Regions from separate parts of the Exiguobacterium sp. PHA03 genome, predicted to be linked through region 1. Evidence: predicted binding sites of a transcription regulator. Region 1 holds the regulator's gene; each other region holds the start of a gene.

The links. The regulator LexA, encoded in region 1, represses DNA repair genes until DNA is damaged. The targets are predictions, from matches to a motif close to CGAACATATGTTCG.
Positions count from the first base shown of each region.
Region 2: a site for LexA is predicted at 2,188-2,201, ahead of Q7C19_RS12460 (Y-family DNA polymerase). Genes of this name have one in related genera too.
Region 3: a site for LexA is predicted at 2,097-2,110, ahead of Q7C19_RS11925 (NUMOD4 domain-containing protein). Genes of this name have one in related genera too.

Region 1 is NZ_JAUTYQ010000001.1:431,092-435,870, reverse strand. Features, by position in the region: gene tkt (transketolase) at 1-153, opposite strand, end outside; gene Q7C19_RS02230 (DUF896 domain-containing protein) at 472-708, opposite strand; gene Q7C19_RS02225 (YneB family resolvase-like protein) at 822-1,475, opposite strand; gene yneA (cell division suppressor protein YneA) at 1,521-1,808, opposite strand; gene lexA (transcriptional repressor LexA) at 2,020-2,634, shown strand; gene Q7C19_RS02210 (metal-binding protein) at 2,666-3,136, shown strand; gene Q7C19_RS02205 (MIP/aquaporin family protein) at 3,323-4,024, shown strand; gene glpK (glycerol kinase GlpK) at 4,068-4,779, shown strand, end outside.
Region 2 is NZ_JAUTYQ010000002.1:257,622-262,400, reverse strand. Features, by position in the region: gene Q7C19_RS12475 (arsinothricin resistance N-acetyltransferase ArsN1 family A) at 56-544, shown strand; gene Q7C19_RS12470 (MBL fold metallo-hydrolase) at 605-1,360, shown strand; gene Q7C19_RS12465 (pentapeptide repeat-containing protein) at 1,409-2,047, opposite strand; gene Q7C19_RS12460 (Y-family DNA polymerase) at 2,224-3,546, shown strand; gene Q7C19_RS12455 (YolD-like family protein) at 3,530-3,859, shown strand; gene Q7C19_RS12450 (ZIP family metal transporter) at 3,911-4,723, shown strand.
Region 3 is NZ_JAUTYQ010000002.1:150,088-154,866, reverse strand. Features, by position in the region: gene Q7C19_RS11930 (methyl-accepting chemotaxis protein) at 1-1,462, shown strand, start outside; gene Q7C19_RS11925 (NUMOD4 domain-containing protein) at 1,510-2,037, opposite strand; gene Q7C19_RS11920 (AAA family ATPase) at 2,170-2,748, shown strand; gene Q7C19_RS11915 (GNAT family N-acetyltransferase) at 2,786-3,127, opposite strand; gene Q7C19_RS11910 (DNA alkylation repair protein) at 3,128-4,174, opposite strand; gene Q7C19_RS11905 (bifunctional transcriptional activator/DNA repair enzyme AdaA) at 4,171-4,779, opposite strand, start outside.

The DNA.
Region 1 (4,779 bases):
TTTAGGGTTGTGGTTCATATGATCCGCCCAAAGCGAGAATGCCATTGGCGCTGCTCCCATTGGCATACCTGGGTGACCTGAGTTCGCCTTTTGTACGGCATCAATCGATAAGGTACGAATCGTATTAATTGCTAATTGTTCTACTGTCGTCATGTTCGTCAAAACAATCATCCTCTCTCTTTTTCACAAATTCCTACTCATTTTAGCACACTCTTAAATGTGATACAACTTTTCTAAATAGTATGTCACATTAAAATGAATGCGCTATCTATAGCCGTTCTGTCGACTCATACAGGATGCATGAATCCATGAAAGATCGCTATTAAGATGTATTGCTATCGTACAATGTTTCCTCATCTACTCACTTTAAACAAAAAAGATACTCGCTCTAAACAAAAAAGATACTCGCTCTAAACAAAAAAGAGGTCCGCTTGACGCGAGACCTCTTTCTTCTATAAAAGAAACGAACGATTATTGTTTATTCCGTTCTTCTTCTTGTGCTTGTTTCAATTTCTCAGGTGTTACGTCCGTTCCCTCTTCATCGACGATTTTCATACCCATGAGTTGGTTTTTGAATGATCCACGGAATGCTGCGAGATACGCTGCACGTAATTCTTTTTGCTCTGCCGTTTCCGCTTCCGATAACGGCTCAACTTTTGATTTATTCGCTAATGCATTAATTCGATCTAATTGTTCTTGTGATAACATGGAATCCCTCTTTCTTTATGACTCAAACTTGAGTAGTTCAATTGTATTCTTACTGTAAAAGAGCTTATAAAAAAAAGCAAGTTAACCGCGTCAGTCGACGGGTTACTTGCTTCTCATTCCGGGCTAGGTGTCAGTTCGCGGTATTCAAGATATCGACGATTGACCGTTGCTTTTGAAATATCATGCCCCATCCCCCGCAAGGTGATGGCGATATCAGAAAACGTCAATCCGAGTTCTCGAAGACGTACAATTTCTTCGATCGGTACGTCTTTTCGACTACGTCCTGCGTTCTCTCCTTGGCGATTGAGATTTCGTTCCGGGCGAAAACCTTGTTCGACTGCTCGCCGCATGCCACGGGCGATTTTTGCATTATGCAGTTTCCGTTGGTATTCTTCCACGAGTGAGACGATCTCAAGGACCATCGCTTCTGCATCCGCAAGTTGATATTCTCCATCTGAATCAAGCGTCATCAAGCGGACCCCATGTTTTTTGAATGTATGCAAAATAGCGATTTTTGCATTCCCTCGACCAATCCGTGTATCATCCGTCACGAGGACCGCATCTACCGTATCGCGTGTCACATAATCAAGAACTGTTAGCATCCCTTCCCGATCAACATCATATCCACTCTCTTTTTCAGAGACGATATCTACGACATCAAACCCCTTTTGAGACGCAACCTTCGAAAGCTCCATCCGTTGGCGTTCAATCGAACTATCTTGTGCTTCTTTTTCGGTCGATACTCGACAATAAATCACGACCTTCATCGTACCTCACATCCCTGTTCGTTCTTTCACAACTTTTCCATTTTGTCATTGTTGTGCGATTGGTACAACGATTTTGCTTTTTGAGATGACATGTTTTGTCTCAACATCATTATTTTTGATCAACCAGTTGACGTATTCCTCATCTGACATCGAACCGTCATTGTAGACTTCAGCAATTTGTTCGACTGTAGCGTTCTCATCGACCGTAACGGAAGCCGTCATCAATTGTGCTACCTTTTCATCTGGGCGTGGTGTGAGTAAAAAGATCACGAAGGCAATACTTAATGCATAGAAGAGAATAGAAAAAGCATGAGTACGAATCGTATGAATCATCATGAATCCCTCCAAATATGAAATGAATGAGTTAGAATAAACGTTCGCGGAACAATTGTTCGCATAATTCATAATAAACACAGAACCCGTGTTCGGTCAACACAAAATGTCGAACAATTGTTTGTACGCTCATTTGTTCTATGTTATAGTGAATTTAGAAACATATATTCTTACATTTCAAACTTCAATCCAGAAAGAGGTGGCAATTCGTATGCGGAAAATGTCTAAGCGCCAACAAGAGATTCTCGACTACATCGTCTCTGAAGTGAAACTGAAGGGGTATCCACCATCAGTTCGTGAAATCGGAGAAGCAGTCGGACTCGCGTCTAGCTCGACGGTACACGGTCATTTGGATCGACTCGAGAAACGGGGAATGATTCGCCGTGACCCGACGAAACCACGTGCGATTGAGATATTGCTTGATAAGCCTGAAGAAATCACGGAAGCTATCGTTCATGTTCCCGTCATCGGGAAAGTCACAGCTGGTCTTCCGATTACAGCGATTGAAAACATCGAAGAACAGTTCCCGCTCCCTGCACATTATGTAGGAAACGAAACGGTCTTCATGTTGACGATCGATGGTGAATCAATGATTAACGCAGGTATTCTTGACGGCGATCGCGTCATCGTACGCCAACAAAACACAGCAGAAAACGGAGAAATCGTCGTAGCTATGACCGAAGATAGCGAAGCGACGGTGAAACGGTTCTTCTTAGAAGATCAACAGGTACGTCTACAACCAGAAAATGACTCGATGGATCCGATGTATTTCGATAATGTCTCCATTCTTGGTAAGGTAATCGGCGTGTATCGGACGATTCATTGACGGAGGGACCAGTTACGGCTGGTCTTTTTTCATGCCTTCAGGAAATGTACATGATACCGTCAATACCGTCGCACTGACGGGTTACGTTGCGTATTCGGTCGCAACGCAACAAACGGATTGGTTACCAACTGCCATCGGTATCGCTGTCGGTACGCTTTGGTTGTCACCTGACCTCGATTTAAAGTCAGAACCGTATTATCGCTTTGGACCATTTCGAGTCCTGTGGATGCCTTATGTGAAGATCATGCCCCACCGCTCGATCTGGTCACACGGATTGATCATTGGGGATGTCATCCGACTCCTTTATAGTGCTGCACTTGTGATTCCCTTATTATTTCTCAGCTTGTATTTTCAAGTCATCGCGTCAGAGACCATTGATTCCTGGTTCGCTTCCCTACCCGCTTTTGTCATTGGTATCATGGTGGCGAGTACAATTCATATCCTACTAGATTATTCCAGTAGTTGGTTTCGACCTAAAAAAAGAAAAAAGCGTCGTCGTTAACATCTCTTTTGCTTGCTTGCAGGCAAGACGAGGTGTTTTCTTATCCAATTTTTCGTATCTTTAAACATTAAAATAAAAAATTTCCATTCCTATATTTCAATTATATGTATTGAAAACGTTATCAAATCGGAGTAATTTAAAGTAGAAAGACCATTATTTGCTTTAATCCAAAGGGAGGGTTTTTGCATGAATAACTTTGTATTGGAAATGATCGGTACGATGATCCTCATTCTGCTCGGGGATGGTGTCGTCGCCGGTGTCGTCTTGAGAAAGACGAAGTCCGAAAACAGCGGATGGATTGTCATCACGTTCGCTTGGGGTCTTGCCGTCATGACAGGAGCATTCGTCGCTGCTGAGAGTGGAGCGCACTTGAACCCTGCTTTAACAATTGCACTTGCTTTAAACTCTGATTTACCGTGGGCAGACGTTCCTGTCTATATTGCCGGACAACTTGTCGGAGCTTTCATCGGCGCCATTCTCGTTTGGCTTCATTACATGAAACATTTTGAAGCGACTGATGATCAAGCTGCAAAACTCGGTGTATTCGCAACAGGTCCAGCGATTCGCCATACGCCGTCGAACTTGATTTCTGAAATCATCGGGACATTCGTTCTCGTCTTCGGTATCTTGGCGCTCGGTTTAACGACATTCGGTGACGGCTTAAAACCACTTATCGTCGGTTTACTCGTCGTCGTCATCGGTCTATCACTTGGTGGTACAACAGGATATGCCATCAACCCGGCCCGTGACCTTGGACCGCGTATCGCACATGCTATCTTACCGATTCCGAATAAAGGGTCATCTGACTGGGGCTACTCATGGATTCCAGTTGTTGGTCCAATCATCGGCGGAGCGCTTGCCGTGTTCATCTATCAATTGATCTACTAAGATCACGTTTCACAAACACATACCGCTCAAGGGGGATTTCGAAATGGAAAACAAGTATATCCTAGCACTCGACCAAGGTACGACAAGCTCACGTGCGATCATCTTCGATCACGACGGGAAAATAGTCAACTCGGCACAACGGGAATTCAAGCAATACTTCCCGCAACCAGGCTGGGTCGAGCACGATGCAAACGAAATCTGGGGTTCGATTCTTGCTGTTATGGCTGAAGCACTCGGAACAGCAGATATCAAACCTGAGCAAATCGCCGGAATCGGAATCACGAACCAACGTGAAACGACAGTCGTCTGGAATAAAGAAACAGGTAAACCGGTTTATCACGCGCTCGTTTGGCAATCACGTCAAACGTCTGGTATCTGTGACGATTTAAAAGAACAGGGCTTGAATCAGAAGTTCCGTGATAAAACAGGACTTTTGATTGATGCCTACTTCTCTGGTACGAAAGTCAAATGGATTCTCGACAATGTCGAAGGCGCACGTGAGCAAGCAGAGAACGGTGAATTACTCTTCGGTACGATTGATACGTGGCTCGTTTGGAAATTGTCTGGTGGAAAAACGCATATCACGGATTACACGAACGCTTCACGGACATTGATGTACAACATCTATGAGCAAAAATGGGATGAAGAGTTGCTCGATATCCTCGGTGTTCCTGCATCAATGTTACCAGAAGTTCGTCAATCGAGTGAAGTCTACGACAAAACAGTACCATATCACTTCTTCGGTTACGAAGTGC
Region 2 (4,779 bases), on a different contig from region 1:
CTACATCGACACGTAACAGATATAATGAGGGAAAAGCGATTGGGGAGTGAGCAACATGCATATTCGTCCTGTAACGGAACATGATTTACCCGCCGTTCTATCCATTTATAATGAAGGCATCGAAGACCGAATCGCAACGCTTGAGACGGATCGAAAAGATTTATCGTTCATGACCCAGTGGTATGCAGAGCGTACGCATCGCTACGCTGGATATGTCGCAGAAGATGAGACAGGTGTCCTCGGCTTCATTTCTCTTGATCCGTATAACCCGCGTCCTGTCTATGCGACAGTTGGTGAGATTTCCGTCTACATTACTCGAACACATCGCGGACAAGGGATCGGGACACAGTTGTTAGAAACTGCCGAACAACATGCGCGCGATCATCAGATGCATAAGCTGATTCTCTTTACCTTCCCGTTCAATAAAATCGGACAAAAGCTCTACATCCGTTCCGGATTCCGGATTGTTGGGACATTTAAGGAACAAGGTCGCTTGAACGGCGAATACGTCGACGTCATGGCGATGGAGAAACGCTTACGATAGGATTCATTGAATGCCAGACGGGGAATAATCAATCCGAGTCATTGAGAGAGGATGAACCTAATGGATATTCAACAAATTCGTAATGCGACGCTTGTCGTCACGTATGCCAATCAAGTTTTACTGATCGATCCGTTTCTCGGCGAAAAAGGCAGTTTACCTCCTTTCGGTCAAACGCCGAATGCCGTCGCCAATCCACTCGTCGACTTACCGGTCGATGTTAAGACACTGCTCGATCCTGACGCTGTCTTCGTCACGCATCTGCACGCGGATCATTTCGATGATGCTGCAAAACAATTTCTACCCAAGCATTTGCCATTCTATGCGCAGCAAGAAGAAGACGCACGGCAAATCCGAGAAGCCGGCTTCACGAACGTCTCTTCCTTCGATTCCGGTGTGACGATCGGTGATATCCAGGTCCATCGAACAGGTGGACAGCATGGTGTCGGTGAAATCGGTGAACGAATGGGACATGTCTCCGGACTCGTCCTCACGCATCCGGACGAACCGACGCTTTATATCGCAGGTGATACGATCTGGTGTGACGAGGTCGCGCATGCGATTGAACAACATACACCAGATATCATCGTCGTCAACAGTGGGGCTGCCCAGTTCCTGACGGGAGAACCGATCACGATGTCGCAGCGTGATCTCCTTGCCGTACACGAAGCAGCAGCGGAAGCAACGATCATCGTCTCGCACCTCGAGTCCGTCAATCACTGTCTCCTGCGGCGCGACATGATTGCTGACTTTTTAGCTGCTTTCCACCTCTCTGCCCATTTCCTCATTCCGGAAGATGGCGAAACGATGTCATTTTAAGAACAAATCAAAAGTCTCTTTTCGAAATTCATCGAAAAGAGACTTTTTTCATGGAATGACCAATCCTAATAATCGAGCGAAGGCGACTGCTTGTTCTTCCGTAATGACTGCGCCCGGTAAAAATCGCGGATCGATTGTGATACCAGAGAGTTCCGTCTGCCGGAGATCAAGACCTTTTAATGGTGTTTCAATCCATTGGCTATCAGTAAGCCGGACCGCTTCGAGTTTCCAATGGGTCGGTTTCACTTCGAAGAACTGTGCTTCTTTCATCGTCGTTTCACTCCAATGCTGATGACGGACAGTACTACGAATGAACTGGGCATAGTCTGCGAGTCCTTCTTCGATCGTCAGATGATCAAGCGTACAATCTTCAAACTGAACACCCGTCATCCGGCATCCGACGAAAGACACGCGGTGAAAACGGGTTTCTTGGAAGTGACATCCTGTTAAGTCACATTGCTCGAAACGAATATCTTCGAACGAACCGCGGTCAAAGGTGAGGTTCGCGAACGAGACATTTTGAAAACATACTTGATAGGCATCGATACGTTCCGTCAGTTCGACAGGCATCGACTCCTTTTCATAACGTGCTCCTTTCAGATATGGATCGTCGATTTCGACTTGATCGAACGTCTCTGCTTGAAGCGTTTTCGGTAATTCTGGTAAACGGATAACGATCTCTTTCATAGAAATTCCCCCTTTTTCTCTCCTTTAGTGTATCAAACTCCTCTTGCATAAGGGTCAATCGTTCGAATTCCCTCTTTTTTCAACAGTTTTTTATTTTGAGACACTTTGAGACCATGCTATAGTCAAAGAAAATCAAAATAAGAACATACGTTCTTTTATGTAAAGGAGTGATTCAAATGTTTCCTTCCGTCGTTTTACCACAGAATAAACGTATTTTTTGTGTCGACAGTGTTTCCTTCTACGCCAGCTGTGAATGCCAGTATCGCAATCTCCCTCCCTTAACGACACGTCTTGCGGTCGTCTCCGATTTAAAACGAAGCGGATCCGTCATTCTCGCCGCTACTCCCGCCTTAAAAGCGCTTGGAATCAAGACAGCCGGTCGACTGTACGAAATCGAGCAATTACCCTACGCCATTCGTCGTACGATTCAACTCGTCGAACCGCGCATGCTCGCTTATATGAAAACGTCGATTCGTGTTTTAGATGTCCTGCATCAATTTGCCCCACCTGAAGCGATTCGTGTTTATTCGATTGACGAAAGTTTCATTGATATGACTGGAACCGATCGCCTGTTTGGTTCCGATCTGCAAGCTGCCAAAAAGATTCAAGAAGCGATTCTGAAGCAGACCGGCATTCATGTCCGCATCGGGATTGGTCCAAATAACGTCATCGCGAAACTGACGCTTGACTTAATCGGGAAAAAAGAAGGCATCGCACAATGTGGATACGCTGATGTCGCACGACGTCTCCATGATTTTCCGATTCGGAAGATGTGGGGAGTCGGACACCGCATGGAACAACATCTGCAGATGATGGGGATTGAAACGATCGGTGACCTTGCCATGCGCCCAGTCGAAGAGTTACATGAACGCTTCGGTGTCATCGGCGCCGAACTATGGCACCACGCTTGGGGTCTTGACGCGTCACCGACACTGCTTGCCCCTCGCCATTTGTTCGAGAAAGCCCCTCAACGGACGATTGGACACGGTGTGACCTTGATGCAGGACTATTATCAATTCGAACGTATCCGGAATGTGCTCAACGAACTCGTGCAGGATGTTGCGGCACGTTGCCGCTTTTCGAATCAAGTTGGTTGGACTGTTCATATCGGTGTCCGCTATTCTCGAAACGTCGTCCGAAGTGGCTTCTCGCGTCAAGTCCGGTTGCCTTATCCGACATCCGATGAGCGAATCATTCTGCGTCATGTCTTACAATTATTCGAACCGAATTGGCTTGACGGGGAACCCGTTCGTTTTTTATCTGTCGCAGTGGGACATCTAACTGCCGATCAAGGCACCTTACAGTTATCCTTGTTCGAGGATAATACGCGACTCTGGAAGCGGCGGCGGTTATTAAAAGCAATGGACATCGTTAACCTCCGCTACGGGAAAGGAACGATTCGTCTCGCTGTCTCGTTTCTCGATACGAGCGTCGCCAAACGGCGGCTTCGTTTCGTTGGCGGTCATCCAGGAGGTGATCTTCATGACAGCGTATCGTGATCGAGGGAATTTAAAGTGGATCCCTTTTCTCATGCCGGAGCACTTGCAATTGCTCCGGGAGTATTATGTCCAAATGCATCAGCTCGACTTGCCTGAAATCGATGAACAACTGCAAGAATCGTGGCACTTTCTACTTCAAGAGGCTTTAATAGAAGGAAACGAACTCGAAATCACGTATTATAAGGAAAGTAGCTACGTGACGGTCGTCGGTTTTGTTGAACGGCTAGAGCCTGAACGTTCTGTTCTCTTTCTGCGTGGTCGTGTTGCAGTAGAAATCTCCTTCACACGAATCGTTCGGATCGAAAACGGGTAAGCTTTCATACAGATAGCCGCTTCAAATCGTGCCCGGAAAGAAGGAATAGTCATGTTGGATTGGTTCACTTCCCTCCCCGTCGTCGTGCAAGCATTACTTGCCGGTATGATGACTTGGGGATTAACCGCACTTGGTGCGGCACTCGTTTTCGTCTTTACAACGATTGAAAAACGCGTCATGAACATGATGCTTGGTTTTGCAGCCGGTGTCATGATCGCCGCTTCATTCTGGTCTTTGCTCGCCCCAGCGATCGAATTCACGGAGCAGGACGGTGGCATCGCGTGGATTCCTGCTGCAATTGGATTCCTTGCGGGTGGATTTTTCGTCCGTCTCCTTGACTTCGTCACACCGCATTTGCACTTATCCGCACCACTTGAAACAGCTGAAGGTCCTTCAACAGGACTTAAGAAAACGACGTTGCTGTTTCTTGCGATCACGTTGCATAACATTCCGGAAGGTCTTGCGATCGGTGTCGCTTTTGGTGCCGCTGCCTTGAATATGGACGGAGCGACCGTCGCCGGGGCTTTGACACTCGCACTCGGGATTGGCATTCAAAACATGCCCGAAGGTGCTGCGTTATCGATTCCGTTACGCGGTGAAGGGATGTCGCGCCGGCGTGCCTTTCATTACGGTCAATTGTCAGCAATCGTTGAACCGATTGCCGCGATGGTCGGTGCGGCGGCTGTCTTCTTCGTTCAACCACTTCTACCATATGCGTTATCGTTTGCTGCTGGTGCGATGATTTTCGTCGTCGTCGAAGAATTGATTCCGGAATCACAAGCAGAGAACGGATCCGATTTAGCGACACTTGGTCTAATGGTCGGTTTCACGGTCATGATGATTCTCGATGTCGCTTTAGGTTGAGCTCAAAAGCAACGAGCAGTGGATTGAATCCTCCACTGCTCGTTTATCTATTCCCA
Region 3 (4,779 bases), on a different contig from region 1:
CGCATATCCGAATGACGCAACAGACCGTACGCGTGCCATTAAACGATTGCAACAGCAACAGCGAACCGACTTATCACGTGACGACTACACGGTTCGCTTTCAAAGCCTGAACACGAGTGAGGCGTTCCGACCGTTGACACTCGAACCAGCAAAACGAAAACAACTACTACAGCATTTAAAAACAGCTCGTACACATGCCTTTTCAAATCAAGACCAGTTCCTTGTCGCGATGACGATTCCGGAACTCGATGACGTCATCTTACTGACGACCGACCGTGATAAATTAATCGCCCCTGCTCGAGATTTAGCTTGGACACTCGTCTGGGTGAGTGTGATCACACTTGTCAGCATCAGCCTCTTGATCCGCTGGCAAATTCAACGCCAACTGGCACCGTTATCGAAACTCGCTCTACAGATTGAAGAAGCCCATGCGAAGCGATCGTATCGTCCGTTAACGCTTAAGACGACGACCTTTGAGTTACAACAGCTCACGTTTCAATACAATCAATTGATGCAACAGATTGGGGATTTGACGACCGAGATGCAACAAGCCAGTCAGGAACTTGAATCCGTCCAGCCCCACTTTTCCTCGCATTTATCCGCGATGGATCAGTCGGTGCATGCCGTCGATGAAGTCGCCGGTTCCTTACTTGCGCAATCGACGCAGATGAATCAGACGATCATCGCCTCCACACGTTTGACTGCCCAAGGACACGATGCGTTAAGCGAAATGCAAACGACACTTCTGAACAGCCAACGTGCCGCAACTCGGTTTCAACAGACTGTTCAGACGAATCACACGACACTTGGGACATTACAACAAGAAAGCCACTTGCTGAAGGAACAATCCGCGACGACAGAGCAAATCTTGCAACAGACCTCACATCTACAGCAGCAGATGGAGACCTCAATTTCCCACATCCAGCGTGTCGCTGAAGAGACGCGCCGCCTATCGCTGAATGCGCTGATCGAGGCAACTCGTGCTGGCGAAGCCGGTCGTGGCTTCACGGTCGTGGCCAAGGAAGTCGAAAGACTAGCCATCGATATCCGGACGAGTACGGACCACATCCGTCAGGTCAATCAGACGTGGACGGCAGGGCTCACTCAAGTCGAACAAGCGCTCTCGCAGATGACGGAACGGTTTCTCTCGACGTCACAACAGCTCGAGACGGCAACAGAGCACTTGCAACAGATGCTGACTGAAGCGACGACGATCGAAACGACACTGGGGACCGTTGAACACCAACGTCAAATCGTCGCAGAAGTCCAGTCGAATATGCAACAGCATCTACAATCTGTCCAAAAGTTGATGTCAGAGCTCTCGTCCTATAGCCAAGTACTCGGGGATCAAATGCAACACCACGTCATTCAGCAAACGGAATTGAAGACACATAGCGCGGTACTCGAGTCACGGATCAGTTCGTTGCAACAGACCGTTCGCTCGAGCGAATCGTCGTCTTAACAAAAAGAGCGCCTGCCATTCCTGGCAAGCGCTCTTTTCCTCTGTTCTCAGCCGATATAACGTGCTTCCTTTTTATCGATGATATTGCGAATCCGGTTCTCAGTCACCTGATACTGCTCCGCCAGTTGACGAATCGTCTTCCCTTTTTCATATTGGGCGCGAATCGCTCGAATCTGAAACGATGACAACGTCACATGTTGTTCTAATAAGAGATCAAACTCACCAAGTAGTTCGGTATACTGCTGATCAAATGAAGGCAACACGTCCAAGTTCGATAACTGATCGTCAGCTCGTTTACCGTTGCGTCGGACGAGTCGCGCTTCCGTGACGTCAACCGTCAGAAAAGCTTGCGCAACGAGTAGACCGACCTGCACTCGTTCTCCTCGCCCCCGTTGATAGAGCGTGACTTTCCGATATCCTTCCCGATTGAGCCGCGGTCGGAGCAAGACACCTTTTCGGCGTTGTCGGACGCCGCGACACGTCACGATTGTCCGATCAAGCGACCTTACGCGACCAAGTGACGAGACTTCATATATACCTACATAGCCGATGACGGCCTTCCATTGCTCTTGCATAGTTGTCCTCCTTCAGACAAGGACACGACGGGACTTCATACCTGAATTATACCAAATCACGAACAAACGTTCTAGTGATGTCACTCATCGGAATGTGCTATTCTTAGCAGAAAAAGGAAATGAGGTTCGTCCATGAAATTTGTCTTGTTACTTGGTCCCCAAGCAGTCGGAAAGATGACGATTGGTCAGGAAATCGAACGGTTGACGGAGATGAAAGTCTTCCATAACCACCAGACGATCGACTTGTTATTGCCTTATTTTGATTTCTCTGAACCCGCCCATCACCGCTTAAAAGATACGATTCGGCGCGAGATGTTCAAGGAAATGGCGAACAGTTCGCTTGAAGGTGTCTTGTTTACATTCGTCTGTCTATTCGGCGTCGAAGGTGGTGGTCTCGAGTTCATCGAAGAAACGGTTGAGTTGTTCGAACAAGCAGGTGCTGACGTCTATATCGTTGAATTGGATGCGCCGGTCGCAACCCGTCTGCACCGGAACACGACCGAAAACCGATTGACGCACAAAGTAACGAAGCGTGACCTCGCCGCTTCTGAACAAGACTTACGCGAGACGGCGGACGGATACCGGACACGCTCGCTGCCAGGCGAACTACCGGACGTCAATTATCTCTTCCTTGATACGGAACAGTTAAGTGCGCGTGAAAGCGCTGAAGCGATTTGCGAACATTTCAACTGGTCGAAAACAACGGTCTAATCACAAATAAGCCCCGTTCTGCTCAGCAGACGGGGCTTTAATGATGAAGTTCGCGTGCATATCGATTCGCCTGCAACTGAAATCCATTCCGACGCCAGACCGTTTCACTGCCCGCTTCACTATAGACACGCTTCAGTAATAACGTCCGTGCGAGATAAGACAAAATCGATGCCAGTGCTTCCGTGATGTACCCGTGCTGATCGTCCTCATCAGTCGTCGTGTAACGTAAGGTTCCGGTGGATGCATTCCAAGTGAAGATAATCGTTCCGACGATCGTTTTCTCACGTAACGCATGTAGCGTCCACTTACAACCCGATTCTTCATCCGTTGCTTCGACAAATAATCGTGACGTTTTAAAATCCGGATGCCGTCCTTGCATTCAGCTCTCCTCCTCGACCTCAAACGTTACTGTCGCGTAAGCCTCTCCGTTAATCAAAATCGTCAATGTGTGTGTACCAGGATAATGGACACGCGTCGTCATGTTCCGAAACGATTGGCGTCTTTCGACTTGTAAGACACCTTTAACTTCCCGCTCCCGCAGTTGAAACACCTTCCGACTCGTTCTGCGTTGTTTGACGTAATCGATCGCGTACTCCAAGCGTAAACGTTGTGGAACAGAACTCGTCACGGTGAACGAGAAGTCGAGCTCTCCGCCAATCGTAACCGGCGAGACGACTAAATTTGTAATCTCGACCTCACCTTGCGTAACGTGACCGAACAATTGTAAGACTTCTGGATTTCCGCGTTTGAGTAACGTCCGGGAGGCGTGGCGCAAAATCCAGTCCGTGTTCGGATCTGTTCCTAAGTGACGTTCGATCCGCTCAATCAGATATTCCGGATGTGTCTTTGAAATATCGTTCAAGTGATTGGCGACACTTTTTCGGACGTAGAGTGACGGATCCTGTAGTAAGGCGTCAAGAATTGGTAATGCCGGTCGCGGATCAGCAATCAGACTCGGAATCGCTTGTCCCCATGGCAGACGCGGTCGTGTCCCTTCCGACGCTAAGCGCCGAACATGTTCATCGTCTGATGTTGCCCACATGAGTGCTTGCTCGAGATAACGCTCTTGATCAGCGAGTAGAAAACGCCGGACAGCGAACTCAGACGTCGAATACGGTGTCAATTTAGCGAGTGTTGCTAACGCAAGTGTCCAGTCAGTGAGTGTTGCTGTCCGCTCGACATACTCGGGAAAAACAATTCCCGGTAGTCCGGTAAACTGCGGTGCGAACCGCTCTAGCTCCGGCACCGAGTCCGGAAACGGTGGTAGGACGGATTCTAGTGTCTCCGCAACACGACGGACGCGTTGTTTAAACGCAAGCTCGTCCCAGTCCTTGCGTTCGACTCGTCTGCGAAAGTCTGGTACATCGACCGCTTCTTCTAATTCATCGAGCCAACTCGGTGAAAACACATCTTTAATCAAACTCATCCTATATCTAGTCCCTTCCGTGTACGCTCCAGTTTGAGCAATGTTTCCTTGCGTGCAAGTCCCCCGGCGTATCCACCTAAATCCCCATTCGTTCGAATGACCCGATGACATGGAATGATGATTGCTAGTTGATTTGCTCCGTTTGCCCGTGCGACAGCGCGGACGGCGGTTGGTTGACCAATTCGGATGGCCAGTTCTTGATACGAGATCGTCTTGCCACTCGGAATTCGTTCAAGTTCTTCCCAGACGCGGCGTTGAAAGGGCGTTCCGTATCGCATCAATGGCGTCTGAAACAAGACCGGTTCTCCTTTGAAGTAACGACGGAGCTCCCCTTCAATCTGTTTAAAGACGAGTGACTCCCCAGGCACGATGACAGCACGCGCTTTTTGACGCAATTGTTCGATTTCTCGCTCAAGTCCCCGTCGATCGACGAATTCAAGGAGATGTAAGTGTTGTTCATCCGCAATCGCAAGCATCGAACCGAGCGGTGTATCGAGCCATTTCGCGCGCAAGACCTGTCCGTCAAAACGAGACGGTGCTTCCCCGAGCATCCGTGCTGACGCTTCACGAAAACCACTGCTTGATTCATAGCCTCCTGCTAACTG